One region of the Neisseria gonorrhoeae genome, then DNA from elsewhere that is predicted to be linked to it. Evidence: predicted binding sites of a transcription regulator. Region 1 holds the regulator's gene; the other holds the start of a gene.
What was found. Region 1 encodes FNR, which switches genes on or off when oxygen is low (the NO sensors DNR and NnrR bind a similar motif). Its sites were predicted from a motif close to TTGATNNNNATCAA; they were not measured.
Positions count from the first base shown of each region.

Region 1 (15,111 bases):
ATATCCCGCGCCCAGAATACACGGTTTGGATGCGCCGGTCGCTTTGTGCGGACTACCGGGAATGCGGTTAATCCAACACGCCGCCAACCACGCAAATGCGGCCGCCTCCACCCATTGAGGATCGAGGTTCAGTTCGGCGGTGCTGTGCAGGGAAACGCGTGTGCCGAAACATTCTGCCAAATCCGCCATTAAAACAGGATTGCGGATGCCGCCGCCGCAAATGTACATTTGACGGGCATCTGCCGCTGTGTGTGAGACGGCGTCGCAAACGGTTTGCGCGGTGAATCGGGAAAGCGTCCGCAATACGTCGTATCGGTTTTCGCCGCCGTCAAGGTAGGTTTCGAGCCAATTTAGGGCAAACAGTTCGCGCCCCGTGCTTTTTGGGTGGGGTTGTGAGAAATACGGGTGGGCGAGCAGCCTGCCGAGCAGTTGCGGCAATATGTTGCCTTGTGCCGCCTTTGCACCGTTTTTGTCGTAAGGCAGCTGCCAGTGTGCCTGCGTCCACGCGTCCATCAGCATATTGCCCGGCCCTGTGTCGAAGCCGAAGGCGGGTGCGCCGGGGGGGAGTACGCTGATGTTGGCAATCCCGCCGATGTTCAGTACCACGCGTGTTTCCCTGTCATCGCGGAACAGGGCTTCGTGAAAGGCGGGGACGAGCGGCGCACCTTGTCCGCCGGCAGCAAGGTCGCGGCTGCGGAAGTCGCCGACGGTAAAAATCCGCGTCAGTTCCGCCAGCAGCGGCAAATCGGCAAGCTGTATGCTGTAACCGTGTTCCGGCGCGTGTCGGACGGTTTGCCCGTGGCAGCCGAGGGCGGTAATGTCGCACGGAGCGAGGTTTTGACTGCACAGCAGTTCGGCGGCGGTTTGCGCGTACAGGCGGCTGAGTTCTTGCGACAACATCCTGCTGCGGTGCAGTTCGTCTGTGCCTGTGTCCTGCAAATCCAGCAATTTGCGGCGCAACCGGTCAGGGTAGGGGGTAAAGGCGTGCCCTTCCGCGCCCAGCCATTTGCCGCCGTCCATCCGTACCAGCACGGCATCCGCCCCGTCCATACTGGTTCCCGACATAATGCCGATGTAAAGCTGTGTTTCCATCATCACTCCCAAACTGGTGCAAAACGCCATTTTAACGTGTATTGACGCTCGTATACCGATTTGCCGCCGCAGTGTAAATAAAGTGTAAATAAATGTTTTAAGACGGGTGGAAAAATATTATAATGCGCCCGCAACATCCAGTAGTAGAAGTGTCATACAAACCGTTTCCGGCAGCAGTTTTGCATTCGGTCAGGTTTGGGGGTATTCGGATGCGGTTCAGAAGGAAGGATGCGTCTGCCATATCCCGAAACGGCAGTTCGACCGGAGGCAGCAATACAGTGTCGGCAACACTCATGATTTCCACCACATTAAAGGAAGATTGCCATGGCTCAAATCCAAATGAGCGCAAATGTTAAAACCATCAACGCCGTCTTTGCCGCCATGCTGGTAGGTACAGTCGGCTATTTTATTTATTGGGGCTTGGGTTATACCCATTACAATTACGCCGCCTTATTCATTATTGCCACGATGTTCGGTGTGTTTATGGCGTTCAACATCGGCGGCAACGATGTTGCCAATTCTTTCGGCACCAGCGTCGGTGCAGGCACGCTGACCATCCCGCAGGCTTTGCTGATTGCGGCGGTATTTGAGGTCAGCGGCGCGGTCATCGCGGGCGGCGAGGTAACCGATACCATACGCAAAGGCATCGTCGATTTGAAGGGTGTTGATTTCGAACCCATACAGTTTGTGTTTATTATGATGTCCGCGCTTTTGGCGGCGGCGTTGTGGCTGCTGTTCGCGTCCCGCAAAGGCCTGCCGGTTTCGACGACGCACGCGATTATCGGCGGCATCGTCGGCAGTGCGTTGTGTATGGCGTTTACGCATAATGCGGACGGGGTGGCGTTGATACGGTGGGGCAAGCTGGGCGAAATCGGGATGTCTTGGGTATTGTCGCCCGTGTTGGGCGGCGCGGTGTCCTATTTCCTGTTTTCGCGCGTCAAGAAAAACGTCTTAGATTACAACGCTTGGGCGGAAGGAACGCTCAAGGGCATCAAGCAGGAAAAAAAGGCCTATAAAGAACGGCACCGCCTGTTTTTCGAGGGTTTGTCCGAAGCCGAAAAAGTCGAGTACGCCACCAAAATGGCGCACGACGCGCAAATTTACGACGAACCCGAATTCGATCCGCAAGAGCTGCAATCGGAGTATTACCGCGGTCTTTATGCGTTCGACAACCGTAAAAACAATGTCGATTCCTACAAGGCGCTGCATTCTTGGATTCCCTTTATCGCTTCGTTCGGCACGATGATGATTTCCGCTATGCTGATTTTCAAGGGCTTGAAAAACCTGCATTTGGGGATGAGCAACGTCAACAGCTTCCTGACCATCTTTATGATAGGCGCGGCGGTGTGGATGGGGACGTTTGTGTTTGCCAAAAGCCTCAAGCGTAAAGACTTGGGCAAATCGACCTTTCAGATGTTTTCATGGATGCAGGTCTTTACCGCCTGCGGCTTCGCATTCAGCCACGGTGCGAACGATATCGCCAACGCCATCGGCCCGTTTGCCGCGATTATGGATGTTTTGCGGACGAACAGCGTTGCCGCGCAAAGCGCCGTCCCTCCGATTGCGATGCTGACTTTCGGCATCGCGCTGATTGTCGGTTTGTGGTTTGTCGGTAAAGAGGTGATTAAAACCGTCGGTACGAGTTTGGCGGAAATGCATCCTGCTTCGGGTTTTACCGCCGAACTGTCCGCCGCATCCGTCGTGATGGGCGCGTCGCTGATGGGGCTGCCCGTGTCCAGTACGCATATCTTGGTCGGCGCGGTACTCGGTATCGGTCTGGTCAACCGCAATGCCAACTGGAAACTGATGAAACCCATCGGTTTGGCGTGGGTCATTACCCTGCCTGCCGCCGCTGTATTGTCGATGGCCAGCTATTTGATTTTGCAGGCAGTGTTCTGATTGTAAAATACTGATGCCGTCTGAACCCGTGTTCAGACGGCATTTTGTTGATGGAATGTGCGGGCTTGTGCCTTATGCACAATCTGTTCTGTCGGGATATGCTGTTTGGTATCTTGGTTTCGGAACGGTCGGACACAAAGGTTATGATATGCCGCCGCCTGTTCTTGAAAACACTTATCCTCGGCAGCAAAATGCCGTCTGAAAAAGCCTTTCAGACGGCTTTTGTACGTTAGCCGCAATCACACCGTTTGCGAATATTTCGCTTTGGTTTCTTTGTGGCGCAGGTGGTAGTCGAAGACCATGGCGATGTTGCGGATGAGGAAGCGTCCTTTCGGTGTAACGGTCAGCCCGTGGCTGTTCAGGCGCACCAATCCCAAACCGGCGAGTTTTTCCAAATCCGCCAGTTCGTCTTTGAAGTAGCGGTCGAACGGGATGCCGAACATACTTTCGTAAATCCTGTAGTCGAGCGCGAAGCGGCACATTAAATCCTGAATGATGTTGCGGCGCAGGATGTCGTCCTGATTGAGCTGGTAGCCGCGCATGATGGGCAGTCTGCCTTCGTCGATGGCGGCATAGTAGGCATCGATGTCGCGTTCGTTTTGGGAATAGGTGCTGCCGATTTTGCCGATGGACGACACGCCGATGGCGACCAAATCGCAATCCGCGTAGGTCGAATAGCCTTGGAAGTTGCGTTGGAGGAAGCCTTCTTTGAGGGCGATGGAGAGTTCGTCGTCAGGTTTGGCGAAATGGTCCATGCCGATGAAGACGTAGCCGCGCTCTGTCAGGGTTTGGACGCAGTATTGCAGCATATCGAGCTTCTCTTCGCTGTCGGGGACGGCGGCGGTATCGATGCGGCGTTGCGGTTTGAACACGTGCGGCAGGTGGGCGTAGTGGTAAAGGGCGAGGCGGTCGGGATCGAGCGACAAAACGGTATCTATGGTGGTTTTGATGCTTTCGGAAGTCTGATGCGGCAAGCCGTAAATCAAATCGACGCTGACGGATTTGAACCCTGCCTCACGGGCGGCATCGATGACTTCTTTGGTTTCTTCGTAGCTTTGGATGCGGTTGACTGCCGCCTGCACTTTGGGGTCGAAATCCTGAATGCCGACGCTCATGCGGTTGAAGCCGAGTCTGCCGAGCATGAGGACGGTGTCGCGGCTGACTTTGCGCGGGTCGATTTCGATGGAATATTCGCCGGACGGTATCAGTTCGAAATGTTTGCGGATCATGCGGAAGACACGTTCGATCTGTTCGTCGCTCAAAAAGGTCGGTGTGCCGCCGCCGAAGTGCAGTTGGGCAAGCTGGTGCCGTCCGTTCAGATGTGGAGCGAGCAGTTCCATTTCTTTTTCAAGATATTCGATGTAGGTATCGGCGCGGCTTTTGTCTTTGGTGATGATTTTGTTGCAGCCGCAGTAGTAGCAGATGGTGTTGCAAAACGGAATGTGAATGTAAAGGGAAAGCGGTTTGTTTAACGCGCCCATACCGCGCAAATGTAAAACTTTGATATATTCGCCTTCGCGGAAACCGTCATGGAAACGGTCGGCGGTAGGGTAGGAAGTATAGCGCGGACCGCTGGCGGGCAGGCTGGCAATCAGCGCGCGGTCAAACTCGGGGCGGTCATCGTTTACATTGTGATTGTTCTGTATCTGAATGATTTTCATGGTGTGTGTGCGGTTTTATGATGTTAGTCAAATTTTGGATAGTTTGGTAGAATGCCACAGTATGATAAACCTGTCTTGATATGTGTCAACAAGCACATAATCGGGATGGGGCAAAACACACGAAAAGGTACGGTATGGCTTCGCATAATACTACACATCAGATGAAAACGCTGTGTTCTTCCTGTTCTTTGCGGGAACTCTGCCTGCCTGTCGGGCTGCTGCCCAACGAGTTCAGCCAACTCGATGCCGTCATCCGCCAAAGCCGCCGCCTGAAAAAAGGCGAATACCTGTTCCGTGCCGGCGGAGCCTTTACCTCGCTCTTTGCCATCCGTTCGGGCTTCTTCAAAACAACCGTCGCCAGTCAGGACGGCCGCGATCAGGTAACGGGTTTCTTTATGTCGGGCGAACTCATCGGCATGGACGGCATCTGTTCCTATGTGCACAGTTGCGACGCGGTCGCCTTGGAAAACAGCGAGGTATGCGAGTTGCCGTTTACCCATATCGAAGAGCTCGGTCAGAATATCCCCAGCCTGCGTACACACTTTTTCCGCATGATAAGCCGCGAAATTGTGCGCGATCAAGGTGTTATGCTGTTGTTGGGCAATATGCGCGCCGAAGAGCGGATTGCCGCCTTCCTGTTGAACCTTTCCCAACGCCTTTATTCCCGAGGTTTCGCCGCCAACGACTTCATCTTAAGAATGTCCCGCGAAGAAATCGGCAGTTATCTCGGGCTGAAACTTGAAACCGTCAGCCGCACATTATCCAAGTTCCATCAGGAAGGATTGATTTCCGTCGAACACAAACACATCAAGATTCTCAATCTGCAGGTGCTGAAAAAAATGGTATCCGGTTGTTCGCACGCCATTTGATTAACCTGTACGAACATTTCAGACGGCATTCTCAATAAACACAGGGCAGACGAAAACATCTGCCCTGTTTGTTGTATCTGCCGCAAAGTGCCGCCTGAAAACCGGCAGCCGCCTAAATCGAAAAATCCTCGCTGATGGGCGTGTACAGAATCCTATCCACCTTCTCGCGTGTCAGGTGCGGCGCAAACGCTTGGATAAAGTCGTAGGCATATCCGCGCAAATAAGTATCGCTGCGCAAAGCTATCCACGTCGGCGACGGCTCGAACAGGTGTGCCGCATCCACAAGCTGCAAATCGCCGTCCGTATCCGGGTTGTATGCCATTTTCGCCATCAGTCCCACGCCCAAACCCAAGCGCACATAAGTCTTCAATACATCCGTATCCGCCGCCGCCAATGCGACATCCGGCCGTTCCAAACGGGCTTTGGCGAATGCCCGCGCGATGCTGCTGCCCGCATTGAATGCAAATTCATAAGTAATCAGCGGAAACCTCGCCAAATCTTCAATACGGAGGGGATTCCTGCATTCGAGCAGCGGATGGTCGTTCGGCACAATCACCGCGTGTGTCCAGTCGTAGCAGGAAAGCCTTCCCAACTCGGGGTGGTCGTCTATCCGTTCCGTAACAATCGCCAAATCAGATTCTCCCGAAGTAACCATTTGGGCGATGGCGGCAGGGCTTCCCTGTTTGATGGTCAGATTGACTTTCGGATAGCGTTTCACAAAATCGGCAACAATCAACGGTAGGGCATAGCGCGCCTGCGTATGCGTCGTGGCAACCGTCAGCGAACCGCTGTCCTGTCCGGTAAACTCGCTGCCGATATTTTTAATGTTCTGTACATCGCGCAAAATACGTTCCGCAATATCCAAAACCACCTTGCCCGGCTGCGAGACCGAAACCACGCGCTTGCCGCTGCGGATAAAAATCTGAATGCCGATTTCTTCTTCCAGCAATTTGATTTGTTTGGAGATGCCGGGTTGTGATGTGAATAAGGCTTCGGCCGCTTCGGAAACGTTCAGGTTGTGCCGGTAAACTTCTAAGGCGTATTTCAATTGTTGTAATTTCATGGCGGGTCGGTGTGGGTCTGTGTCGGGTGGCTGAACATTGTTTATAATTTATCATATTTTCTTGCCGGTACGGTATGGGGCTTTGCCGTTGTGTTTGTTGTTTTTGTGCAACGGCAATCGTGCGATATGGAAAAAATCCCCCTAAAGTAATGACACGGAATTGATTTTTCGGCATGATAGACTATCAGGAAACAGGCTGTTTTACGGTTGTTTTCAGGCGTTGAGTATTGACAGTCCGCCCCCTGTTTCTTTATAGTGGAGACTGAAATATCCGATTTGCCGCCATGTTTCTACAGCGGCCTGTATGTTGGCAATTCAGCAGTTGCTTCTGTATCTGCTGTACAAATCTAATGAGGGAATAAAATGACCAAACAGCTGAAATTAAGCGCATTATTCGTTGCATTGCTCGCTTCCGGCACTGCTGTTGCGGGCGAGGCGTCCGTTCAGGGTTACACCGTAAGCGGCCAGTCGAACGAAATCGTACGCAACAACTATGGAGAATGCTGGAAAAACGCCTACTTTGATAAAGCAAGCCAAGGTCGCGTAGAATGTGGCGATGCGGTTGCCGTCCCCGAGCCCGAACCCGCGCCTGTCGCCGTTGTGGAGCAGGCTCCTCAATATGTTGATGAAACCATTTCCCTGTCTGCCAAAACCCTGTTCGGTTTCGATAAGGATTCATTGCGCGCCGAAGCTCAAGACAACCTGAAAGTATTGGCGCAACGCCTGAGTCGAACCAATGTCCAATCTGTCCGCGTCGAAGGCCATACCGACTTTATGGGTTCTGAAAAATACAATCAGGCTCTGTCCGAACGCCGCGCATACGTAGTGGCAAACAACCTGGTCAGCAACGGCGTACCTGCTTCTAGAATTTCTGCTGTCGGCTTGGGCGAATCTCAAGCGCAAATGACTCAAGTTTGTCAAGCCGAAGTTGCCAAACTGGGTGCGAAAGCCTCTAAAGCCAAAAAACGTGAGGCTCTGATTGCATGTATCGAACCTGACCGCCGCGTAGATGTGAAAATCCGCAGCATCGTAACCCGTCAGGTTGTGCCGGCACGCAATCATCACCAACACTAAGGCTAGGTAATATCTTGCCGATGCATGAGGTTAGCGGATTTTGTACCGGGTACTGTTGCAATATTCGTGAAACGTCGGCCGGTATCGATGATGTGAAACAAACCCCGCTTTTGCGGGGTTTGTTTTTTTGGGTGGTTTTCTGAAACGGCTATCGTCAGAATCGGGGTGCAGGTTCGGATTCGGATTCAGATTCATGTTTGTGTCCCATTGCCGCGCTTTATAGTGGATTAACAAAAATCAGGACAAGGCGACGAAGCCGCAGACAGTACAATAGTACGGCAAGGCGAGGCAACGCCGTACCGGTTTAAATTTAATCCACTATATCGGTTGAAACTCTGATTTTAAGGCGGTAGGATGTGGGTTTGCCCATAGCAAGGGAATCCTTTCTGTATCAAGCCCCGAAAGGGATAATTCATACAAATTCACGCCTTTCCCCCTCATTGGGAAATGGATGGAATCGTGCCCGATGTGTGCGGCACTGTATGCCGGATATGGTTTTATCATCATCCCTTTTCGGTTGAAACCCCGCCAGTTGCAGCGATTGAGCCTAATCGGTGGCGGAAGTTGCCGCTTTGCATTCGGGGCGGCGTGCAGTGCGGTGCTTTGATATGCCGTTTGTGTGTTGAAACAGGGTGGTCGGTGCATACGGGTACGGTATGGCTAAAGCTAAAAGTGAAATACGCTGAAACACTGAATGAGCCGCTTTATTGTTTGTACGACCTTTGCTGCTTTGCTATGATTTAAATTGGATTCGCACGCCGGATATTTTGGGATATGAAAGAATTCGACTTCATCAAACGGTATTTGCAAACAGGTACGGATAAGGATGTCGTATTGGGCATAGGCGACGATGCGGCGATTGTCCGCCCGCGCGAAGGCTTCGATTTGTGTTTCAGTGCGGATATGCTTTTGAAGGACAGGCATTTTTTTGCAGATGTCAAACCTGAAGGCTTGGCTTGGAAGGTTTTGGCCGTCAATATTTCAGATATGGCGGCGATGGGTGCGATACCGCGTTGGGTGCTGCTGAGCGCGGCGTTGCCCGAATTGGATGAAGTATGGCTGGAACGGTTTTGCGGCAGCTTTTTCGGTTTGGCAAAAAAGTTTGGCGTAACGTTAATCGGCGGCGATACGACCAAGGGCGATATGGCGTTCAATGTAACCATTATCGGCGAATTGCCGAAGGGTAGGGCGTTGCGGCGTGATGCGGCGGTTGCGGGCGACGATATTTGGGTGTCGGGGCGTGTCGGTATGGCGGCGGCGGCTTTGAACTGCCGTCTGAAACGGTGTGTGTTGCCGGATGATGTGTTCGCCGAATGCGAACAAAAGCTGCTCCGTCCCGAGCCAAGGGTTGGGCTGGGGCTTGCGCTGTTGCCGTTTGCCCGGGCGGCACAGGATGTTTCAGACGGCCTTGCGCAAGATTTGGGGCATATCCTGACCGCTTCCGGCGTGGGGGCGGAAATTTGGGCCGATTCGCTGCCATCTTTATCTGTATTGAAAGATATTTTGCCCCGAGCGCAATGGCTGTCTTATACTTTGGCGGGCGGCGACGATTACGAGCTGGTTTTTACCGCTCCGGAAAGTTGCCGCAGCCGCGTGCTTGATGCGGCGGAACGGTGCGGCGTGCCGGTAACGTGCATCGGCAAAATCAACGGAGGATGCCGTCTGAAGGTTTTAGATGCCGGCGGCAGGGAATTGGAACTACATTCTTTAGGATTCGATCATTTTGGCTGATTTTAAACCTGACTTTGCGTGGCTGTTGAAACGGCCGTTGTGTTTTTTGGCTTTCGGTTTCGGCAGCGGGCTGGCTCCGTTTGCGCCGGGCGCATTCGGCACTTTGGCGGCACTGCCTTTGGCGTTTGTGCTGATTTTGCTCGGCATAGACGGGCTGCTGCTGGCTTTTGTGTGTATCGTGCTGTTTATGTGGGGCATACGTATTTGTGCGTGTGCGGAACGTGAAACGGGTGTCAGTGACCACGGTGGGATTGTTTGGGACGAGATTGTCGCCATGCTGTTTGTGCTGGCGTTTGTGCCGTTCAGGTGGACGTGGTGGCTGGCGGCATTTGTTCTGTTCCGTCTGTTTGATGCGCTCAAACCGCCCCCCGTCGGTTGGTTTGACAAGAATCTGCACGGCGGTTTGGGCATTATGGCGGACGATATGGCGGCTGCGGTGATGACCTTGATTGTCTTGAGGATTGCAATGCTGTTTTAAACGGGGCTGCCTTGTAAAAATGCCGTCTGAAAGCCTTTCAGACGGCATTGTTTCGGAGGTTAACGCGTTACCGGTTTGTATTTGATGCGTTTCGGTTTCGCGCCTTCTTCGCCGAGTCGGCGTTTCTTGTCGGCTTCGTATTCTTGATAGTTGCCGTCGAAGAACACCCATTTGGAGTCGCCTTCACACGCCAAGATATGCGTGGCTATGCGGTCGAGAAACCAGCGGTCGTGCGAAATCACCATCACGCTGCCGGCAAATTCCAACAATGCGTCTTCCAACGCGCGCAGGGTTTCCACGTCGAGATCGTTGGACGGTTCGTCCAGCAGCAACACATTGCCGCCGCCCAACAAGGTTTTTGCCAAGTGCAGACGGCCGCGTTCGCCGCCGGAAAGCTGCCTTGCGATTTTGCTTTGGTCGCTGCCTTTAAAGTTGAAGCGTCCCAAATATTGGCGGGCGGGGATTTCAAACTGTCCGACCTGCAAAATATCGCGACCTTCGGCAATGTTGTCGAACACGGTTTTGTCGTTTTGCAAACCTTCGCGGCTTTGGTCAATCAAGCTCATTTTCACGGTTTGCCCGATTTTCACTTCGCCCGAATCGGGCTGCTCTTTGCCCGCAATCATTTTGAACAGCGTCGATTTACCCGCGCCGTTCGGGCCGATGATGCCGACAATCGCGCCCGCCGGCACTTTGAAGCTCAAATCGTCAATCAGCACTTTATCGCCGAACGATTTGGAAACATTCACAAATTCAATCACTTCGTTACCCAAACGCTCGGCAACAGGGATAAAGATTTCCTGAGTTTCGTTGCGTTTTTGGTATTCGTAGTTGCTCATTTCTTCAAAACGCGCCAAACGCGCTTTGGGCTTGGCTTGGCGGCCTTTGGCATTTTGGCGCACCCATTCCAATTCCTGCTTCATCGCCTTCACGCGCGCGGCTTCGGATTTCGCCTCGTTTTCCAAGCGTTTTTCTTTCTGCTCCAGCCAAGACGAGTAATTGCCTTTCCACGGAATGCCGTGTCCGCGGTCGAGTTCCAAAATCCATTCGGCGGCGTTGTCGAGGAAGTAGCGGTCGTGCGTTACCGCGACCACTGTGCCGGGGAAGCGCACGAGGAATTGCTCCAGCCATTCCACCGATTCCGCATCCAAGTGGTTGGTCGGCTCGTCCAAGAGCAGCATATCGGGCTTGCTCAACAAAAGTTTGCACAAAGCGACGCGGCGTTTTTCACCGCCCGAAAGATTGCCGATTTTGGCATCCCAATCAGGCAGGCGCAGCGCGTCGGCAGCGATTTCCAATTCGTGTTCCGCACCGCCGCCAGTTGACGAACCCGCCGCGATAATCGCTTCCAAGCGGCCTTGTTCTTCCGCCAGCGCGTCAAAATCCGCATCGGGATTGGCGTACTCGGCATACACTTCTTCCAAACGTTTCTGTGCGGCAGCCACTTCGCCGAAACCGCTTTCCACTTCCTCGCGCACGGTTTTTTCCGGATCAAGCTCCGGCTCTTGCGGCAGATAGCCGATTTTGATGTCGCCCATCGGCACGGCTTCGCCCTCAAATTCTTTATCCACGCCCGCCATAATCCGCAGCACGGTGGACTTGCCCGTGCCGTTCAAGCCCAAGAGGCCGATTTTCGCGCCGGGGAAGAAAGAAAGGGAAATATCTTTAATGATGGTTTTCTGCGGCGGCACAACCTTGCTCACGCGCAGCATAGAATAGACGTATTGTTGGGACATAGTTTTCTCGATTCGGTCAAACAAATTTCAGACGGCCATTTTAACCGATAATTTGATTTAAGCCAGTTTATCCGCGAACCGGTATTGCCAAAATCGGGCAGGATTCATAAAATCCGCCTATCCCTTTGAAATTATACAGACAAAAAAATAATAATGATAGGGGATCGCCGCGCCGGCAACCATTTCGGATTTTCCAAAGCAAATACTTTTCAAATCAAAAAAAAGGATTTACTTTATGTCGGAATATACGCCTCAAACAGCAAAACAAGGTTTGCCCGCGCCGGCAAAAAGCACGATTTGGATGTTGAGCTTCGGCTATCTCGGCGTTCAGACGGCCTTTACCCTGCAAAGCTCGCAGATGAGCCGCATTTTTCAAACGCTAGGCGCAGACCCGCACAATTTGGGCTGGTTTTTCATCCTGCCGCCGCTGGCGGGGATGCTGGTTCAGCCGATAGTGGCTACTACTCAGACCGCACTTGGAAGCCGCGCTTGGGCGGCCGCCGCCTGCCGTATCTGCTTTACGGCACGCTGATTGCGGTCATCGTGATGATTTTGATGCCGAACTCGGGCAGCTTCGGTTTCGGCTATGCGTCGCTGGCGGCCTTGTCGTTCGGCGCGCTGATGATTGCGCTGTTGGACGTGTCGTCGAATATGGCGATGCAGCCGTTTAAGATGATGGTCGGCGATATGGTCAACGAGGAGCAGAAAAGCTACGCCTACGGGATTCAAAGTTTCTTAGCGAATACGGACGCGGTTGTGGCAGCGATTCTGCCGTTTGTGTTCGCGTATATCGGTTTGGCGAACACTGCCGAGAAAGGCGTTGTGCCACAAACCGTGGTCGTAGCATTCTATGTGGGTGCGGCGTTACTGATTATTACCAGTGCGTTCACAATCTCCAAAGTCAAAGAATACGACCCGGAAACCTACGCCCGTTACCACGGCATCGATGTCGCCGCGAATCAGGAAAAAGCCAACTGGTTCGAACTCTTAAAAACCGCGCCTAAAGTGTTTTGGACGGTTACTCCGGTACAGTTTTTCTGCTGGTTCGCCTTCCGGTATATGTGGACTTACTCGGCAGGCGCGATTGCAGAAAACGTCTGGCACACTACCGATGCGTCTTCCGTAGGCCATCAGGAGGCGGGCAACCGGTACGGCGTTTTGGCGGCGGTGTAGTCGGTTGCGGCGGTGATTTGTTCGTTTATTCTGGCAAAAGTACCGAATAAATACCATAAGGCGGGTTATTTCGGCTGTTTGGCTTTGGGCGCGCTCGGTTTCTTCTCTATCTTCTTCATCTACAATCAATACGCACTCATCCTGTCTTATATCTTAATCGGCATCGCTTGGGCGGGCATTATCACTTATCCGCTGACGATTGTGGCCAACGCTTTGTCGGGCAAACACATGGATACTTATTTGGGCCTGTTTAACGGCTCTGTCTGTATGCCGCAAATCGTCGCTTCGCTGTTGAGTTTCGTGCTTTTCCCGATGCTGGGCGGCCATCAGGCAACCATGTTCTTGGTTGCAGGCGCAGTCTTGCTGCTGGGAGCCTTCTCAGTCTGTCTGATTAAAGAGACCCACGGCGGGGTTTGAGCGATGAGCGATACCCCCGCTACCCGCGATTTCGGCCTGATCGACGGGCGGGCCGTAACCGGCTATGTGCTGTCCAACCGGCGTGGTACGTGCGTCTTCGTGCTGGACTTGGGCGGGATTGTGCAGGAATTTTCCGTTTTGGCAGACGGCGTGCGCGAAAACCCCGTGGTGTCGTTCGACGATGCGGCTTCCTATGCGGACAATCCGTTTCAGATTAACAAGCAGATAGGGCGCGTGGCCGGACGCATCCGCGGTGCGGCGTTCGACATCAACGGTAGGACTTACCGCGTGGAGGCCAACGAAGGCAGGAACGCGCTGCACGGCGGTTCGCACGGGCTGGCCGTTACCCGTTTCAACGCGGTGGCGGCAGACGGCCGACGGTTATCCCAACGATTTGGATATTTCCTACCGCTTGGACGAGGATGGCCGGCTTACCGTTACCTATCGCGCCACCGCGCTCGGCGACACGGTGTTCGACCCGACGCTGCACATTTACTGGCGGCTGGACGCGGGCCTGCACGATGCGGTTCTGCATATTCCGCAGGGCGGACATATTCCGGCCGATGCCGAAAAACTGCCCGTCTTAACGGTTTCAGACGGCCTCGAAGTATTTGATTTCAGCCGGCCCAAGCCGCCGGATGCCGCCGTTGCCGCCCTGCGCCGCGAAACGGGCCGGTTTTGACGACGCTTACCGCGTGCCGTCCGATATAGGCCGTCCCGCCGCCGTGTTGCAAGCCGGACGCCGCCGTCGTATCAGCATATACAGCGACCGCAACGGCTTGGTCATCTTTACCGCCGCCCCGCAGGATTTCGCGCGGCACGATGCGGGCGTTTACGACGCGCTGGCGACCGAGGCGCAGACGCTGCCCGACAGCCTGCATTGGCCCGAATTCGGCAATATCCGTCTGAACAAGGGTGATACTAGGGAGGCGACGATTGCTTACGGCATCGAATCCCTTTCTTAGGAGCTTCCTAACACCGGTTTCAGACGACCTTTTTATAGTGGATTAACAAAAACCAGTACGGCGTTGCCTCGCCTTGCCGTACTATCTGTACTGTCTGCGGCTTCGTCGCCTTGTCCTGATTTTTGTTAATCCACGCCTTGCCGTACTATCTGTACTGTCTGCGGCTTCGTCGCCTTGTCCTGATTTTTGTTAATCCACTATAAGATTTCACCATTCCCTCAAATCAATCCAAACAGGAGCTTTACGATGTACACAAGAATTATGGAAATCAGCCCTTGGACGCTGCGTTCGGCAAAACTGGAAAAAGAACACAAACGGCTGCAAGAGAGCCTGACCAGCTTGGGCAACGGCTATATGGGTATGCGCGGCAGCTTTGAGGAAACCTACTCCGCCGACAGCCACTTGGGCACCTACATCGCCGGCGTGTGGTTTCCCGACAAAACCCGCGTCGGCTGGTGGAAAAACGGCTATCCCAAATATTTCGGCAAAGCCATCAACGCGCTCAATTTCAGCAAAGTCAAAATCTTTGTCGACGGGCAAGAGGTGGACTTGGCGAAAAACGACGTTGCCGGCTTCTCCGTCGAACTGGATATGCAACACGGCGTGTTGCGCCGCTCGTTCACCGTATTCGGTGTGCGTTTCGATGTGTGCAAATTCCTGTCGGTCGCGCAAAAAGAGCTGGCTCTCACCCGCTGGGAAGCCGTGTCCGTTGACGGCAAAACCCACCAAGTCCGCATCGATTCCATCATCGATGCCGACGTGAAAAACGAAGACTCCAACTACGAAGAAAAATTCTGGCAGGTATTGGACAAAGGCGTTTCAGACGACCGCTCCTACATTGCCGCCCAAACCGTCGCCAACCCTTTCGGTGTGGAACAATTTATCGTCAACGCCGGGCAAACCTTCGCCGGCAGCTTCAAAGCCTTCGGCGGCAGCCAAACCGATTGGCAGGT
Region 1 covers NZ_AP023069.1:1,491,530-1,506,640, reverse strand. Annotated here, with positions in the region: gene HT085_RS07765 (anhydro-N-acetylmuramic acid kinase) at 1-1,092, opposite strand, end outside; gene HT085_RS07760 (inorganic phosphate transporter) at 1,417-2,991, shown strand; gene HT085_RS07755 (hypothetical protein) at 3,005-3,193, shown strand; gene hemN (oxygen-independent coproporphyrinogen III oxidase) at 3,231-4,652, opposite strand; gene fnr (fumarate/nitrate reduction transcriptional regulator Fnr) at 4,787-5,521, shown strand; gene HT085_RS07740 (CysB family HTH-type transcriptional regulator) at 5,634-6,584, opposite strand; gene rmpM (peptidoglycan-binding outer membrane protein RmpM) at 6,948-7,658, shown strand; gene thiL (thiamine-phosphate kinase) at 8,433-9,389, shown strand; gene HT085_RS07725 (phosphatidylglycerophosphatase A family protein) at 9,382-9,867, shown strand; gene ettA (energy-dependent translational throttle protein EttA) at 9,927-11,603, opposite strand; partial or broken gene HT085_RS07715 (SLC45 family MFS transporter) at 11,839-13,193, shown strand; partial or broken gene HT085_RS07705 (aldose epimerase family protein) at 13,197-14,158, shown strand; partial or broken gene HT085_RS07700 (glycoside hydrolase family 65 protein) at 14,405-15,111, shown strand, end outside.

Region 2 (15,111 bases), 210 kb from region 1:
CTAATTGATGCCACACTAGAGTACATTACTTTTTCAGAACGTTTGCTAGCTTTTGAAACGCTATGTGATTATATTGAAGATTTCAATATCCAGCTTACGGAAAAAGAATCCCAAGAAATCTCTTTTATTAATAAGGAATTTGGAATTGAAAGTACATCAGATTAATAAATATTAGGTCGGTTTAAAAACCCAACAATCACAAGGTCTTCTGAAACCGTGTTTAATTTTCAGACGGCATTTCCTTCATTTGAAACAGGATATTGAAAACTAAGTTCTTCAAAAATCCTACACCTGCTCCTTCCACGGCAGCACCTTGGTCAAAACGGCAGACGGCTACAAAGCCATTGCCCGTATCCGAGCCGGCGAGAGCGTCCTCTCCAAGGACGAGGCAAGCGGGGTAACGGGATGCAAACCTGTTACCGCCCGATACGGCAATCCGTATCGGGAAACCGTTTACATTGAAGTTTCAGACGGCATCGGCAACAGCCAAACCCTGATTTCCAACCGCATCCACTCGTTTTATTCGGGCGGCAAATGGATTAAGGCGGAAGATTTAAAAGCGGGAAGCAGACTGTTATCCGAAAGCGGCAGAACCCAAACCGTCCGCAAAACCGTTGTCAAACCAAAACCGCTCAAAGCCTACAATCTGACCGTTGCCGACTGGCATACTTACTTCGTCAAGGGTAATCAGGCGGAAACGGAAGGGGTTTGGGTTCATAATTCTTGTCCGCCTAAAAGAACAGGAAGCTCCAAGAATGAAAAACATGGAGACGGCGGTCGAAGTCAAATATCAGCGGAATCAAAAATTGCTGAATTAACAAATAAAATTATTCCCGGAATGTCCAAAAATGAACGCTTAAAGATTAAGCAAAAAATCAAAAATATTGCCAAAAATGCCAATCGAAAAACAAAAGGAGAAGAGCATGGTCGACGCGGTCGTTAAAACTCCCGAATTTTTACCTTTTACTTCTGTAGGAATATTCCGTTTTGGTGCTGATATAACACAGTACAAAAACATACTGGAAACTTTTATGTATGAACCTCCTGATGAGTTTGGAACAGAATATTATGAATCTCCCGACTCAAATTTACTCATTTCCGTCAAAAAAAACAAAATTATTTCGATATTTTGTTATCAGGAGCTATATTTTATGGGCGTTAATATAATAGGTCTGAATTTTGAAGATTTTAAACAGCTTTTCCATCACCCTAAATCATACGGTGTTGATAAATATTATTTATCAAATGAATCTTATCCGACATATGTCTATGAGTTTGATGAAATAGGAGTACAAGCATGGGAAGCAAAAGGGAAAATTGTTACTATCATTGCCGGGGGCAAAGACAATTATTCGACAGAACCTTACTACGATGAATAACATTACAGAAAAGAAACAAGAAACGGTACATTTGATAAAAACCTAAATCGTATTGGAGATTAATTATTATGTGCGAGTTCAAGGATTTTAGAAGAAACATCCCTTGTTTTGAAGAGTATGACGAAAATTCATTTATTGGTAAATGGTATGATGACGGGGTGTGGGATGATGAAGAATATTGGAAGCTGGAGAATGATTTAATCGAGGTTAGGAGAAAATATCCTTATCCGATGGATATACCAAGGGATATCGTGATTGGAATCGGTACCATTATTGAGTTTTTAATGGTTCCAAATTGGAAACTTTTTACAATTAAATCTTCCCCTTGGTTGCCTGATAGTGTGGGAATTCATGAACGTTATGAAAGATTCACAACGATGCTCCGTTATATTTTTACCGAGAAAGACATAGTCAACGTGCGATTTGATTATTACAACAAAAAATAGCAAAACCCGGCAATCAAAATGCCGTCTGAAGCGTTATCCGGCTTTCAGACGGCATTTTTGTATTTAAAGCCGGGTAACGCTCAATACGCCTTTGACATCGCCGAGGCCGGCGAGGACGCGCGGGAGGTCGTTGACTTGTTTGACTTCGAGCGTGAACCTCATGCTGGCTTCCAAGTCGCGGGACTGGGTTTGTACGGCGGTAACGTTGAGTTTGTGGCGGGCGAGCGCGTCGGATACGTCGCGCAAAAGCCCGGAGCGGTCTTGGGCGCGGATTTCGATATCGACGGCGAACACTTGCCCTTCCTGCAACGCCGCCCAACTTGCGTCCAGTACTTTTTCGGGCGCGTGTTCGGCAAGGTGTCGGAAAGAGGGGCAGGTTTTGCGGTGGACGGAAATGCCGCGCTCGCGGGTAACGAAGCCGGCAATATCGTCGGGCGGCGCGGGTTTGCAGCATTTGGCAAGCGTGGTCATCAAGCCGTCTTCGCCGTCGATGAGCACGCCGGTTTTGCCACCTTTTTTGATTTTGGACTGTTTGACGATGGTGGTTGCGCTGACGGGCACGGGCGGCGGTTCGTTCAGCGTGCCGCAGGCTTTTTGGATGGCGCGGTTGGAAATTTCGCCTTGTCCGACGGCGGTGTAGAGGTCTTCTGGCTTTTTGTAGCCGAGATTTTCGGCAAGCTCTTGCAGGTTGGGTTTGGGCGTGAGTTTGGCAAGCTGCTTGTCGAGTTGGACACGGCCTTCTTCGCGCACGGTGTCGGCGTTTTGCTGGCGGATGTAGGCGCGGATTTTGCCGATGGCCTTGCCGGATTTGACCCAGCCTTCGTAAAGCCAGTTGACGGAAGGATGCCCTTCTTTGGCGGTAATGATTTCGACGCGCTGTCCGTTTTCGAGCGGGGTGGACAGCGGCACAATCTGCCCTTCGACTTTCGCGCCCCGGCAGCGGTCGCCGATGCTGCTGTGCAGGGCGTAGGCGAAGTCGATGGGGGTTGCGCCCGTTGGCAGAGAGAGGACTTTGCCGTGCGGGGTCAAAACATAAATCGTGTCGTTGAAAAGCTCGGTTTTGAAGGCGGCGGCGAGGTCTTCCTTGCCGCTTTCCGCCATATTTTCGCGCCAGTCCAAGAGTTGGCGCAACCAGGCGATTTTTTGTTCGTAGGCGGAATCGCCTTTGCCGCCTTCTTTGTAACGCCAGTGGGCGGCGACACCGAATTCGTTGAATTGGTGCATATCGAAGGTGCGGATTTGCACTTCCACACCTTTGTCTTCCGGGCCGACGATGACGGTGTGCAAACTTTTATAACCGTTGCCTTTGGGGTTGGCGATGTAGTCGTCGAACTCGCCGGGAATGGGCTGCCAGAGGCTGTGGACGATGCCCAGCGTGGTGTAACACTCGGGGACGGTATCGACCAGAATCCGCACGGCGCGGATGTCGAACAGGCCGTCGAAGCTGAGTTTTTTCTTCACCATTTTTTTGTAAATGGAGTAGATGTGTTTCGGACGGCCGGCGACTTCAAAGTGGATATTGTATTTTTTGAGTTCCGTACGCAGGATATCGAGGAAGTTTTCGATGTATTCGAGGCGTTCGGTGCGTTTTTCGTCCAAAAGCAGGGCGATTTCGCGGTATTTTTCGGGTTCTTGATGGCGGAAGCCCAAATCTTCGAGCTGCCATTTGAGCTGCCACACGCCCAAGCGGTTGGCGAGCGGGGCGAAGATGTCGAGGGTTTCTTTGGCGACGGCGCGTTTTTCGGGGCTGTCGGGGGCGTTGCTTAAAAATTGCAGGGTGCGCGTACGCATCGCCAGTTTGATTAATACGACGCGGATGTCGGTAACCATCGCCAGCAGCATTTTCCGCATGGTTTCGGCTTGCTGCGCGCGCTCTTCGGAAGTGGCGAGGCTGTCCACCCGGGCGAAGTGGGTGAGCTTCTGCACTTCGTCCACACCTTTGACCAGCTCGGCGACGGTGCTGTTGCAGCGCTCGGAAACCAATAGGTTCCAATCGGGGACGTAGCGTCCGATGTCGGCAAGCAGGGTGGCGGCGACGGCATCGGGCAGCAGGTCGAGTTCGTCGACCATTTGCGCCGCGCCGAGGAAGTGGTCGGGCAGCGGCTCGCCATACGGCGTGGCGGCATCGGCAGGATAATGTTCCTGCGCCAGCGACCATGCGGTACCGATGAGGTTTTTATCGTTGTCCGGCAGAGCGGCGCAGTAGCTGTCGAACCATTCGCGCAATTCTTGCAGGGTCGCGCTTTGCGTGTCTTGAATCGGGCTGATGGCGGTCATGATGGGATCTTCCGTTCCGATAAAAACGAGTTCATTGTAACAGCTTATTTATTTACGGTGCATAGGCGGGAAGATAAACTTGTTTCGGGCGGCGCCGGGTGTTAAGGTAGCCGGTACCGACAGGTTGACGAGGAATATTTTGATGAAACTGTATATTTACGACCATTGCCCGTTTTGCGTGCGTGCGCGGATGGCTGCCGGGCTGTTTGGTGCTGACGTTGAAGAAGTCGTGCTGGCAAACGACGACGAGGCAACGCCGATCGGTATGATCGGTGCGAAACAAGTGCCCGTCCTGCAAAAAGAAGACGGTTCGTTTATGGGCGAGAGTTTGGACATTGTGTGCCATTTCGACCGAGAAGGCCGTCTGAAAGACGAAGTCCGCCCCGAGATACAGGCGTGGCTGGACAAGGTAGGCGGATACAACAACAAATTGGTTCAGCCACGCTTGATCAAAATCGGGCTGCCCGAATTTGTAACGCCGGAAGCGGTGAAATATTTCACAGACAAAAAAGAGAAAAGCATCGGCAGCTTTTCCGCCAATTTGAATAAAACCGCCCAATACCTTGAACGGATAAACGCAGATTTGCAAGAGTTGGAGAATTTGATGGACGGTACTTCAGACGGCATCAACGGTGGAATCGGTATGGAGGATATTTTGGTTTTCCCCGTTTTGAGGAATCTGACCGTGGTGCGCGGCATCGCGTTCCCTCGGAAGACGATGGATTATTTAATCGGTATGAGTGAAAAATCAGGCGTGCCGCTTTATTTCGACAGGGCATTGTAAAACCAAAAAAAAGCGGCAGGGCAATATGTCCTTCCGCGTTTTTTGGAACGTTTATGCCGTCTGAGAGCCAGTCAGACGAACATCTGCACAAACGCAATCACCAGCCGCACAATCGGTGCAATAAACGCACCCAAAACCCCGGTCAGCATAAGCAGCAGGATAATCCACGTCCCATAAGGTTCGATTTTGCGGAACGCTTGCGAATATTTCGCCGGCAGGAAGGTGTCGATGAAAATGCCGCCGTCCCAAGGCAGGATGGGGATGATGTTGAGCGCGAACAAAATCGCATTGATCAGAATACCGTAGTTTGCCATTTGAGCCAGCGGCATCTGATACGCCCCGCCGGCATACGGAGTTAGCACCAAAACCACGCCCCACAGAACAGCCATCGCCAGATTCGACAGCGGGCCGGACGCGGCAATGCAACGCCATGCAAGGCGCGGGTTGCGGAAGTTGCGCGAATCGATAGGAATCGGACGCGCCCAGCCGAACAGGAAGGGCGTGAACATCAAAGTAAGCAGCGGTACGATGATTGTGCCGACCAAATCGATATGGGGCAGGGGGTTCAGTGTCAGCCTGCCGTATTGTTCGGCAGTGTTGTCTCCCCAGTAGCGCGCCGTATAGCCGCGCGCCACCTCCCTGACGGTAATGGCGAGCAGCACGGGCAGGACAGCAAGCAGAAACACGCCCAAGTCAAAATTTTGAAACATGGTTTTCCTTTGAACAGATGTGGTGTGCAGCCCGAAACGGCTGACAGACAGAAGCGGCAATATATCATCTAACCTGATTTTATTGGAATAAGAAATCAGACGGAATCATTTTTTCTGCCGGCCCGTTATCTGATGATTTGCTGTAATACCGCGTTTAAACACGGTTTGCCTATGAATGGAGCAGGCGTTCACATGACAACAAATTATAAAAAATAGGTTGCAAATAGGAATTGTTGCTATTATTATGCCCGAATTATGGATAAAGAACGAATTTTAACCCCCGCAGTCGTGTTTTCCGTCGCACTGCTGCATTTGGCAATAGTGGCATTGCTCTGGCAGGCGCACAAGCTGCCCGTGATAGAGTCAGGAAATGTTATCGAATTTGTCGATTTGGGCGATTTTGGCGGAGGGGGCGGCGCACCCGAAGGCGCAGGCGCGCCTGCCGCGCCCGAACCGCAACCCGCGCCCGATCCGCCCAAACCTGTCGAACCGCCCAAGCCGGTTTTGAAGCCGGCGGTTACAAAAAAGGCGGATGCGGATATTCAGCAACCTAAGGAAAAGCCGAAACCCGAAGAAAAACCTAAGCCCGAACCCGAACCGGAAGCGAAGCCTGCCCCGAAACCGGCGGAAAAACCGGCAGAGAAGCCGTCTGAAAAACCTGCCGAACATTCCGGTAATGCTTCTGCCAAAGCCGGCAGCGAGCAGGGTAATGGGGAAGGTAAGGGAACCGGTACCAAAGGCGACGGAACGGGGCGCGGAGAAGGCAGCGGTAAAGGAAGCGGCGGTGCCAAAGGCGAACACGGGGAAGGAGCCGGCGGCAGCGGCGGCGGAACCGGTGTCGGCAGCAGCAAAGGCAATCCTTTACGCGCCAACGGCAGCATCCCGCGCCCGGCCTATCCCGCACTTTCTATGGAAAATGACGAGCAGGGTATGGTTGTTTTGAGCGTTTTGGTTTCTCCGGGCGGTCATGTCGAGTCCGTCAAAGTGGTGAAAAGCAGCGGTTTTTCCCGTTTGGACAATGCGGCACGCAAAGCGGCGCAAAACGGGCATTTTCAAGCCAATGCCTGGACGGAGTTTAAAGTCCCCGTCAAGTTTGAATTGAATTAGGCGGTTGTCGCGGCAGTTTGCGGCAGCTTGGATGTTTGATTGGTTTTTTCAGTGTTGGAATCATTATGAATTTGAAATTAGTGTTTGAATCGGGCGATCCCGTCCTGATCGGTGTGTTTGTGTTGATGCTGTTGATGAGTACCGTAACGTGGTGTCTGGTTGTCTTGCGCTGCATCAAGCTGTATCGGGCGCGCAAAGGGAATGCCGCCGTCAAACGGCATATGCGCGATACTTTGTCGCTGAACGACGCGGTCGAAAAAGTGCGCGCCGTCGATGCGCCTTTGTCCAAACTGGCGCAAGAGGCATTGCAGTCTTACCGCAACTACCGCCGAAACGAAGCGTCCGAACTGGCGCAGGCTTTGCCGTTGAACGAGTATTTGGTCATTCAAATCCGCAACAGTATGGCGCAGATTATGCGCCGGTTTGATTACGGGATGACCGCGCTTGCCTCCATCGGCGCGACCGCGCCGTTTATCGGGTTGTTCGGCACGGTTTGGGGGATTTACCACGCCCTGATCAATATCGGGCAAAGCGGGCAGATGAGTATTGCGGCGGTTGCCGGCCCGATTGGCGAGGCACTGGTGGCGACGGCGGCGGGTTTGTTCGTGGCGATTCCGGCGGTGTTGGCATACAACTTCCTCAATCGCGGCACAAAAATACTGACCCAGGATTTGGATGCGATGGCGCACGATTTGCACGTCCGCCTGCTTAATCAAAAGGATAGCTGATTATGGCATTTGGTTCGATGAATTCCAGCGACGATTCTCCGATGTCCGACATCAACGTTACGCCGTTGGTGGACGTGATGCTGGTGTTGCTGATTGTGTTTATGATTACTATGCCGGTGCTGACGCATTCCATCCCTTTGGAACTGCCGACCGCGTCCGAGCAGGCAAACAAGCAGGACAAACAGCCTAAAGACCCCCTGCGCCTGACGATTGATGCGAACGGCGGCTATTATGTCGGCGGGGATTCTGCAAGCAAAGTGGAAATCGGGGAAGTGGAAAGCCGTCTGAAAGCCGCCAAGGAGCAGAATGAAAACGTGATTGTGGCGATTGCGGCAGACAAGGCGGTGGAATACGATTATGTAAACAAAGCTTTAGAAGCCGCCCGTCAGGCAGGAATTACCAAAATCGGTTTTGTAACCGAAACCAAGGCGCAATAAAGTTCGACGCTTGAACGAATGCCGCCTGAAAGTCTTTCAGACGGCATTTCTTATGTTTAATCAGTTATATATAGTTGATTAAAACAAAAATGAGACGACAGAGCACCGTCTCCATTTCTGCGCAGGCGGGAATACAAACATCTGATTTTTCTTTTATTTTCAAACATTACTGAAATGGGTAAGTCTGGAGTCCTGCCTGCGCGAGAATAATGAAAATGTGCATTTCTAATTTTTATAGTGGATTAACAAAAATCAGGACAAGGCAACGAAGCCGTAGACAGTACAAATAGTACGGAACCGATTCACTTGGTGCTTCAGCACCTTAGAGAATCGTTCTCTTTGAGTTAAGGCGAGGCAACGCCGTACTGGTTTTTGTTAATCCGCTATACCCACTGTAAAAACGGAGAAGGACAGAGGACGGCAGTAAGGTTTGCCGTCCTCTTTTTCAAGTTGCGGTGGAATGCCGCTTGAAGGTGTGGTTTAAACGTTTCGGCTTGTAATCAGACGCGGGCGTTGTCCAGCCGCTCTCTGAAGTTTTCCAGATTCACACCTGCCGCTTGGGCGCGGCGGATGATTTCGTCAACCGGCATACCTTCTGCCGCCCGGCGGAAGCCCCACAGGAGGGAGCAGCGCGTACCGGTCCGGCAATAGGCAAGGACGGGATATTCGGCTTGTCCGATGAGTTGGCGGAAGGTTTCGACATCGTGTTTTTGGATGTCGCGTGCGGTAACGGGTTGGTGATGGAATCCGGTAACGCCTGCTTGTTCCAGCCACTGTTTGATTTGGGCGAAGTCGGGTTGCGATTCTTCTTCGCGGTCGGGGCGGTTGCAGATGACGGTTTTGATGCCAAGTTGCGCGATTTGTTCCGCATCGGCTTTGGTCAGTTGCGGGGAGATGTAGAGATGTTCGTCAAGTTTGAGAATCGCCATTTTGTTTCCTTTGCTTTGCGGTTGGTGTTCAGACGGCATTTTGTGTGCAATGCCGTCTGAAAGTTTAACCGAACAACCAGTTTTCCAACAGGTTGCGATCTGTGATGTGTAGGATGGCAGTATCCGCCGCCGTTGCCTGAACCGTCAAGACGGTTTGACGCAATATGCCTGCACGGAAGAAGTGGATATTGATTTTTGCCCTGACGTGGTATCGGGCCCATTGTGCGGCAAAGTCGGTGCAGGCATAACCGTCTAAAGCAATGATTTTGTCTTGCGGGCACAGTGCCGCAGATTCCGCACTTCCGCCGTTGAAGACATGGGTCAGGACGATATGGTCGGCGTTTTGTTTGAAGCGTGCGCCGAAATCGCCCGTCGGCGGGATGGGGAAAATGTGTTCCGCATATCCGCCGCCGTGTTGTCGGGGAAGCGGCAGGAAGGTCAGTTTCACGCCTGTGGTTGCCAGGCATTCGGCAAGCGGCAAATCTTCGGTGCTGTACAATGCCGTCTGAAAAAAATCTGTCAAATCCAAGCCGGTAATTTCCTGACAACGGATTTGCCAGTGTTTTTCCGGAATACCCGAGTGTGTGTCCCTCCACTCCCGATAGAGTTTGTCCATTACCGTATCAAGGGAATGTCTGCCGTTGCTTCGGTTGCGTATTATCAGATCAAGGCACAATGCGGCAAGTGCGCCTTTTTGGTAGTAGCTGACGATGGCGTTGGGGCTGTTTTCATCCGGTTTGTAAAATTTGTTCCACGCGGTAAAACTCGATTCCGCCAAGGTCTGCCTCAAACGGCCGCGGGTTTGTTGTACGCGCGTAATGCCTTGTGCTAGCAGGTTTAAATAAAATTCGGGCGAGATGGTGCGGCTGCGTGCCAAAAACAAATCGTCGTAATAGGATGTAATGCCTTCGAATGCCCATAGTTGTTCGGTATAGTTTTCTTTGTCGAGGTCATAAGGGGCGAATGCGGCAGGTTTGATGGATTTGACGTTCCACGCGTGAAAATATTCGTGGGAGAAAAGTCCGAGCAATGTGGTGTAGGCATCGTCGGCATCGGTCATACCGTACGGCGGAAGGCTGTGGCGATCGGCGAGCAGTGCGGTGCTGTCGGTGTGTTCCAAACCGCCGTAAATATGGTCGCCGACGTGGAGCAGGAACAAATATTTCTCAAATGGGGCAGGGGAGGAGAACATCGCCAGTTCTGTTTCGCAGATTTTTTTGATGTCCGAAACCAGCCTGTCGCGGTCGAAATCGGGATATATGCCGTTTAAGGCAATCGTGTGCGGAATGCCTGCCGCCTCAAAATCTAAAAATTCAATCAAGCCCATCTCGACAGGTCGGTCAATCAATTCGTCATAAGATGCCGTCTGAAAGACAAGCCTCCCTGTTTCCGGCAGCGTTGTGGCAATACGCCATTCGGGTGGAATGCCTGTCAATTCCAAGCGGTGCGGCAGCGTTTCCGTTCCTTCGACTTTCAAAAACAGGCACGATCCGTCAAAAAAACCGCGTTCTGTCGTCAGGAAAGAACCTCGAACCGACAAATCGAATGCATATACGGTGTAGCGGATTTGCCACTCGCCGCGTACGGCGGCAGTGTGCCAGCGGTTTTTTGCAATTTGTTCGAGCGGCATGGACGTGCCGTTGCAGGATGCATGGATAGAAGTGATGTGGCGGGAAAAATCCCGAATCAGATAGCTGCCCGGCACCCAATTCGGAAGGCTTATTTCTATAGGAAAATCATTATCTTGTGTGAATTTCAGCAGGATGTGCCATTCATGGTCTAGAGGGGACGGGGCTATTTTATAATGAATCATAACTATCAAATATATCGTTAAACGGGATGGATTAAATGCCTTTAAAATGCAGCTTAACCTACATCAATAAAGTGCCACAAAAAGGGAAAATTGGAAACAAAAGCAATGGCGGCCGGGTTGTAATTTATTATAACAATATGATTTATATGTAATAAAAAACAGATTAAGCAAAGGGTTCGCCGGCGGCGCGAATGTAATTCCGCTTGGCGTAATAAGGCAGATATGTTAAATTTAGAAAAAATTACGCTTGCCCGGATTGCACCTTAAACAGGCTGCGGAAGCGGCAGGATAAAAATCTTTATTCCCATAATTCATGGAGACTCTCATGGACACACAAACTTACAACTACAAAGTGGTGCGCCAGTTCGCCATCATGACTGTAGTTTGGGGGATTGTGGGCATGTTGGTCGGCGTTATCGTCGCCGCCCAGCTTTTTGCTCCTGCCCTCGACTTGTCTAATATCGGACCTTGGTTCCACTTCGGCCGCCTGCGTCCGCTGCACACCAATGCGGTTATTTTCGCATTTGGCGGTTGCGGTCTGATCGGCACATCATACTACGTTGTCCAACGTACTTGTAATACCCGTCTTTTCGGCGGTTGGCTGCCGGCATTTACCTTTTGGGGTTGGCAGGCGGTAATCGTTGCCGCCGTCGTCAGCTTCCCTATGGGTTGGACCCAAGGTAAGGAATATGCCGAACTGGAATGGCCGATTGACATTCTGATTACTTTGGTTTGGGTGGCTTACGCCATCGTATTCTTCGGTACGATTGCCAAACGCAAGGTAAAACACATTTACGTTGCCAACTGGTTCTACGGCGGCTTTATTTTGGCGGTCGCACTTTTGCACATCGTCAACAATATCAGCATCCCGGCCGGTTTGATGAAGTCATACCCCGTCTATTCCGGTGCGATTGATGCTATGGTTCAATGGTGGTACGGGCATAACGCCGTGGGCTTCTTCCTGACTGCCGGCTTCTTGGGTATGATGTACTATTTCGTACCCAAACAAGCAGCCCGCCCCGTTTACTCCTACCGCCTGTCCGTCGTTCACTTCTGGGCGTTGATTTTCACCTATATGTGGGCGGGTCCGCACCATCTTCACTACACTGCGCTGCCTGACTGGACGCAATCTTTGGGTATGGTTCTGTCCTTGATTTTGTTCGCACCCTCTTGGGGCGGTATGATTAACGGCATTATGACCTTGTCCGGCGCGTGGGACAAACTGCGTACAGACCCGATTCTTAAATTCCTGATTGTATCCTTGTCCTTCTACGGTATGTCTACCTTTGAAGGCCCGATGATGTCGATTAAAACGGTCAATGCATTGAGCCACTATACGGACTGGACCGTCGCGCACGTTCATGCGGGTGCGTTGGGCTGGGTAGGCTTTGTAACCATCGGTTCCGTCTATTACATGATTCCCCGTCTGTTCGGCAAAGAGCAGATGCACAGCACCAAGCTGGTAGAGGCGCATTTCTGGATTGCGACTATCGGTGTGGTTCTGTATATCGCCGCGATGTGGATTGCAGGTGTGATGCAGGGTTTGATGTGGAGTTCTCTGAACGATGACGGTACGCTGACCTACTCGTTTGTCGAATCCGTAAAACGCACCATGCCTTACTACATGATCCGTTTTGCAGGTGGTTTATTGTATCTGAGTGGCATGTGCATTATGGCGTACAACGTGTACCGCACAGCCATCGGTGGTAAAGCAGTCGATGCCGAAATCCCTGCGGTTTCCCAAACACAGCACCACTAAAATACTAAGAAAGATAGGCTACCAAAATGAAATTACAACAATTGGCTGAAGAAAAAATCGGCGTTCTGATTGTGTTCACGCTGCTTGTAGTCAGTGTCGGTCTGTTGATTGAAGTTGTGCCCTTGGCCTTTACCAAGGCGGCAACACAGCCGGCGCCGGGCGTGAAGCCTTACAATGCCCTGCAGGTTGCCGGACGCGATATTTACATCCGTGAGGGCTGTTACAACTGCCACTCTCAAATGATTCGTCCGTTCCGTGCGGAAACTGAGCGTTACGGTCATTACTCTGTTGCTGGAGAGTCGGTTTACGACCATCCGTTCCAATGGGGTTCCAAACGTACCGGTCCTGATTTGGCACGTGTGGGCGGCCGCTATTCCGACGAATGGCACCGCATCCACCTGCTGAATCCCCGTGATGTCGTGCCTGAGTCCAATATGCCGGCATTCCCGTGGCTTGCACGCAATAAAGTCGATGTCGATGCAACCGTTGCCAACATGAAGGCTTTGCGTAAAGTAGGTACTCCTTACAGTGATGAGGAAATTGCGAAAGCGCCTGAGGCTTTGGCAAACAAATCCGAGCTGGATGCTGTAGTCGCCTATCTGCAAGGATTGGGTCTGGCTTTGAAAAACGTAAGGTAACATCATGGATATTAACGGTATTCGCGCTCTTTTCACGGTATGGATCTTTATCTGTTTCCTGTTAGTACTCTATATCGTCTTCAACAGGCGGAATAAGAAAAACTACGATGATGCCGCAAACAGCATTTTTGCTGAAAACCAAGATGCGCAAGATAAGAAAAGCGAAAACCGTTAATATTGTGATAACGGAGCAAAACAATGAACGCAACATCCCAATTTACCAGTAATTTCTGGAATATATATATTGCAGTTATTGTCTTACTGAGCTTTATCGCTTTGGCTTGGCTGCTGCTGTCTCAAAATGTTGTCAAACGTCCGAAGAAGGGCGAAGAAGTACAAACTACGGGTCACGAGTGGGACGGCATTGCCGAATACGACAATCCGCTGCCCCGCTGGTGGTTTTGGCTGTGTGTTTTGACGTGGCTGTTCGGTATCGGTTATCTGGTTATGTATCCGGGTGTCGGCGACTACAAAGGTCTGCTGAAATGGACCAGCCATAACCAATATGAAAAAGAGGTCAAAAAAGCCGATGAGCAATACGGCAAACTGTATGCCAAGTTTGCGGATATGCCGATTGAAAAAGTGGCAAAAGACCCACAGGCCAAGCAAATCGCCCAAAACCTGTTTAACACTTATTGTATCCAGTGCCACGGCTCTGATGCCAAAGGTTCTAAAGGTTTTCCGAATCTGACCGATAGCGATTGGTTGTGGGGCGGCGATCCCGATAAAATCCACGAGACCATCGAAAAAGGCCGTGTTGCGACTATGCCTGCCTGGGGTCCTGCTTTGGGCGAAGAAGGCGTGAAAGACGTTGCCCATTATGTGATGTCCCTTTCAAAACCCAAAGGTCAGTATGATGAGGAACGTGCCGCGCGCGGACAAGCCTTGTTCAGCGGTCCGCCTGCCAACTGTTTCACTTGCCACGGCGATAAGGGACAAGGTATCCAAGGTTTGGGTCCGAACCTGACTGATGACGTGTGGTTGTGGGGCGGTACGCAAAAATCCATTATCGAAACCATTACCAACGGTCGCAGCAGCCAAATGCCCGCTTGGGGACATTTCTTGGATAAAGACAAACTGCATATCATGACTGCTTATGTATGGGGTCTTTCCAATAAAGACGGTAAAGCTCCGGTGAAAAAAGCCGAGCCTGCACCGGCGGCAGAACCCGCACCATCTGCTCCTGCAGAAGCAGCACAAGCCGCTTCTGAAGCCAAACCTGCCGCAGCAGAACCTAAAGCCGAGGAAAAAGCCGCACCTGCCGCCAAAGCGGATGGCAAACAGGTTTATGAAACCGTTTGTGCCGCCTGCCATGGCAATGCAATTCCAGGTATTCCCCATGTAGGCACCAAAGCCGACTGGGCCGACCGCATCAAAAAAGGTAAGGACACGTTGCACAAACACGCGATCGAAGGTTTTAATACGATGCCCGCAAAAGGAGGTCGCGGCGATTTGAGCGATGATGAGGTCAAAGCTGCGGTTGACTATATGGTCAACCAGTCAGGCGGTAAGTTCTAACCGTTGTTTTCCGACTTTGTCGGATGCAGAAATCCGGATTCATATCGAATCCGGATTTTTTATTTTGAACGGAAATCCTGTTTTTGATTTATGCCGTCTGAAAGTGGGGATTTTGATGCTTAAGCAGTCAGACCGACTGATATTTTTGTATGGTTTAAAGAATGGTGCAGTTGGGTGTCGGACAGCATTGTTTGATGCTTTCAGACGGCATATAGGTTTGTTTCTTCAAAATTGAATCTTTTTTCATATGTTGCAAAAAAATTGATTTTAGTCATAAAGAATTAGTCTTTATTGTTTATAATCGCGCATCATCACGATAGCCTTAATTTCAAAAGGACGATTAATGGATACACAAATCAAAACTGAAGCCGGTCAGCAGAATAACCGGCATTATCTGAGCGTTTGGAGGTGGCATTTTTATGCCGGTTTATTGGTTATGCCCTTCTTGACCCTGCTTGCCGTTACAGGTTTGGGTATGCTGTTGTTTGCCAATATTACCGGTAAAGAGGGAGAGCGTATTCACGTTTTCCCTCAGGCAGTGGTGCAACCCCTCTCTGTTCAGGCAGAAGCGGCACGCGGTGCCATT
Region 2 covers NZ_AP023069.1:1,278,001-1,293,111, reverse strand. Annotated here, with positions in the region: gene HT085_RS06780 (MafI family immunity protein) at 1-165, shown strand, start outside; gene HT085_RS06775 (HINT domain-containing protein) at 314-943, shown strand; gene HT085_RS06770 (hypothetical protein) at 924-1,379, shown strand; gene HT085_RS06760 (immunity 41 family protein) at 1,448-1,825, shown strand; gene HT085_RS06755 (RelA/SpoT family protein) at 1,889-4,102, opposite strand; gene HT085_RS06750 (GrxB family glutaredoxin) at 4,245-4,886, shown strand; gene HT085_RS06745 (site-2 protease family protein) at 4,958-5,596, opposite strand; gene HT085_RS06740 (energy transducer TonB) at 5,852-6,703, shown strand; gene exbB (TonB-system energizer ExbB) at 6,769-7,431, shown strand; gene HT085_RS06730 (ExbD/TolR family protein) at 7,434-7,868, shown strand; gene HT085_RS06720 (TIGR01244 family sulfur transferase) at 8,369-8,797, opposite strand; gene HT085_RS06715 (M61 family metallopeptidase) at 8,862-10,610, opposite strand; gene ccoN (cytochrome-c oxidase, cbb3-type subunit I) at 10,936-12,369, shown strand; gene ccoO (cytochrome-c oxidase, cbb3-type subunit II) at 12,396-13,007, shown strand; gene HT085_RS06700 (CcoQ/FixQ family Cbb3-type cytochrome c oxidase assembly chaperone) at 13,012-13,182, shown strand; gene ccoP (cytochrome-c oxidase, cbb3-type subunit III) at 13,206-14,525, shown strand; gene HT085_RS06690 (PepSY-associated TM helix domain-containing protein) at 14,869-15,111, shown strand, end outside.
Region 2: ccoN (cytochrome-c oxidase, cbb3-type subunit I) is a predicted target of FNR. The motif match lies at 10,664-10,677, and genes of this name have one in related genera.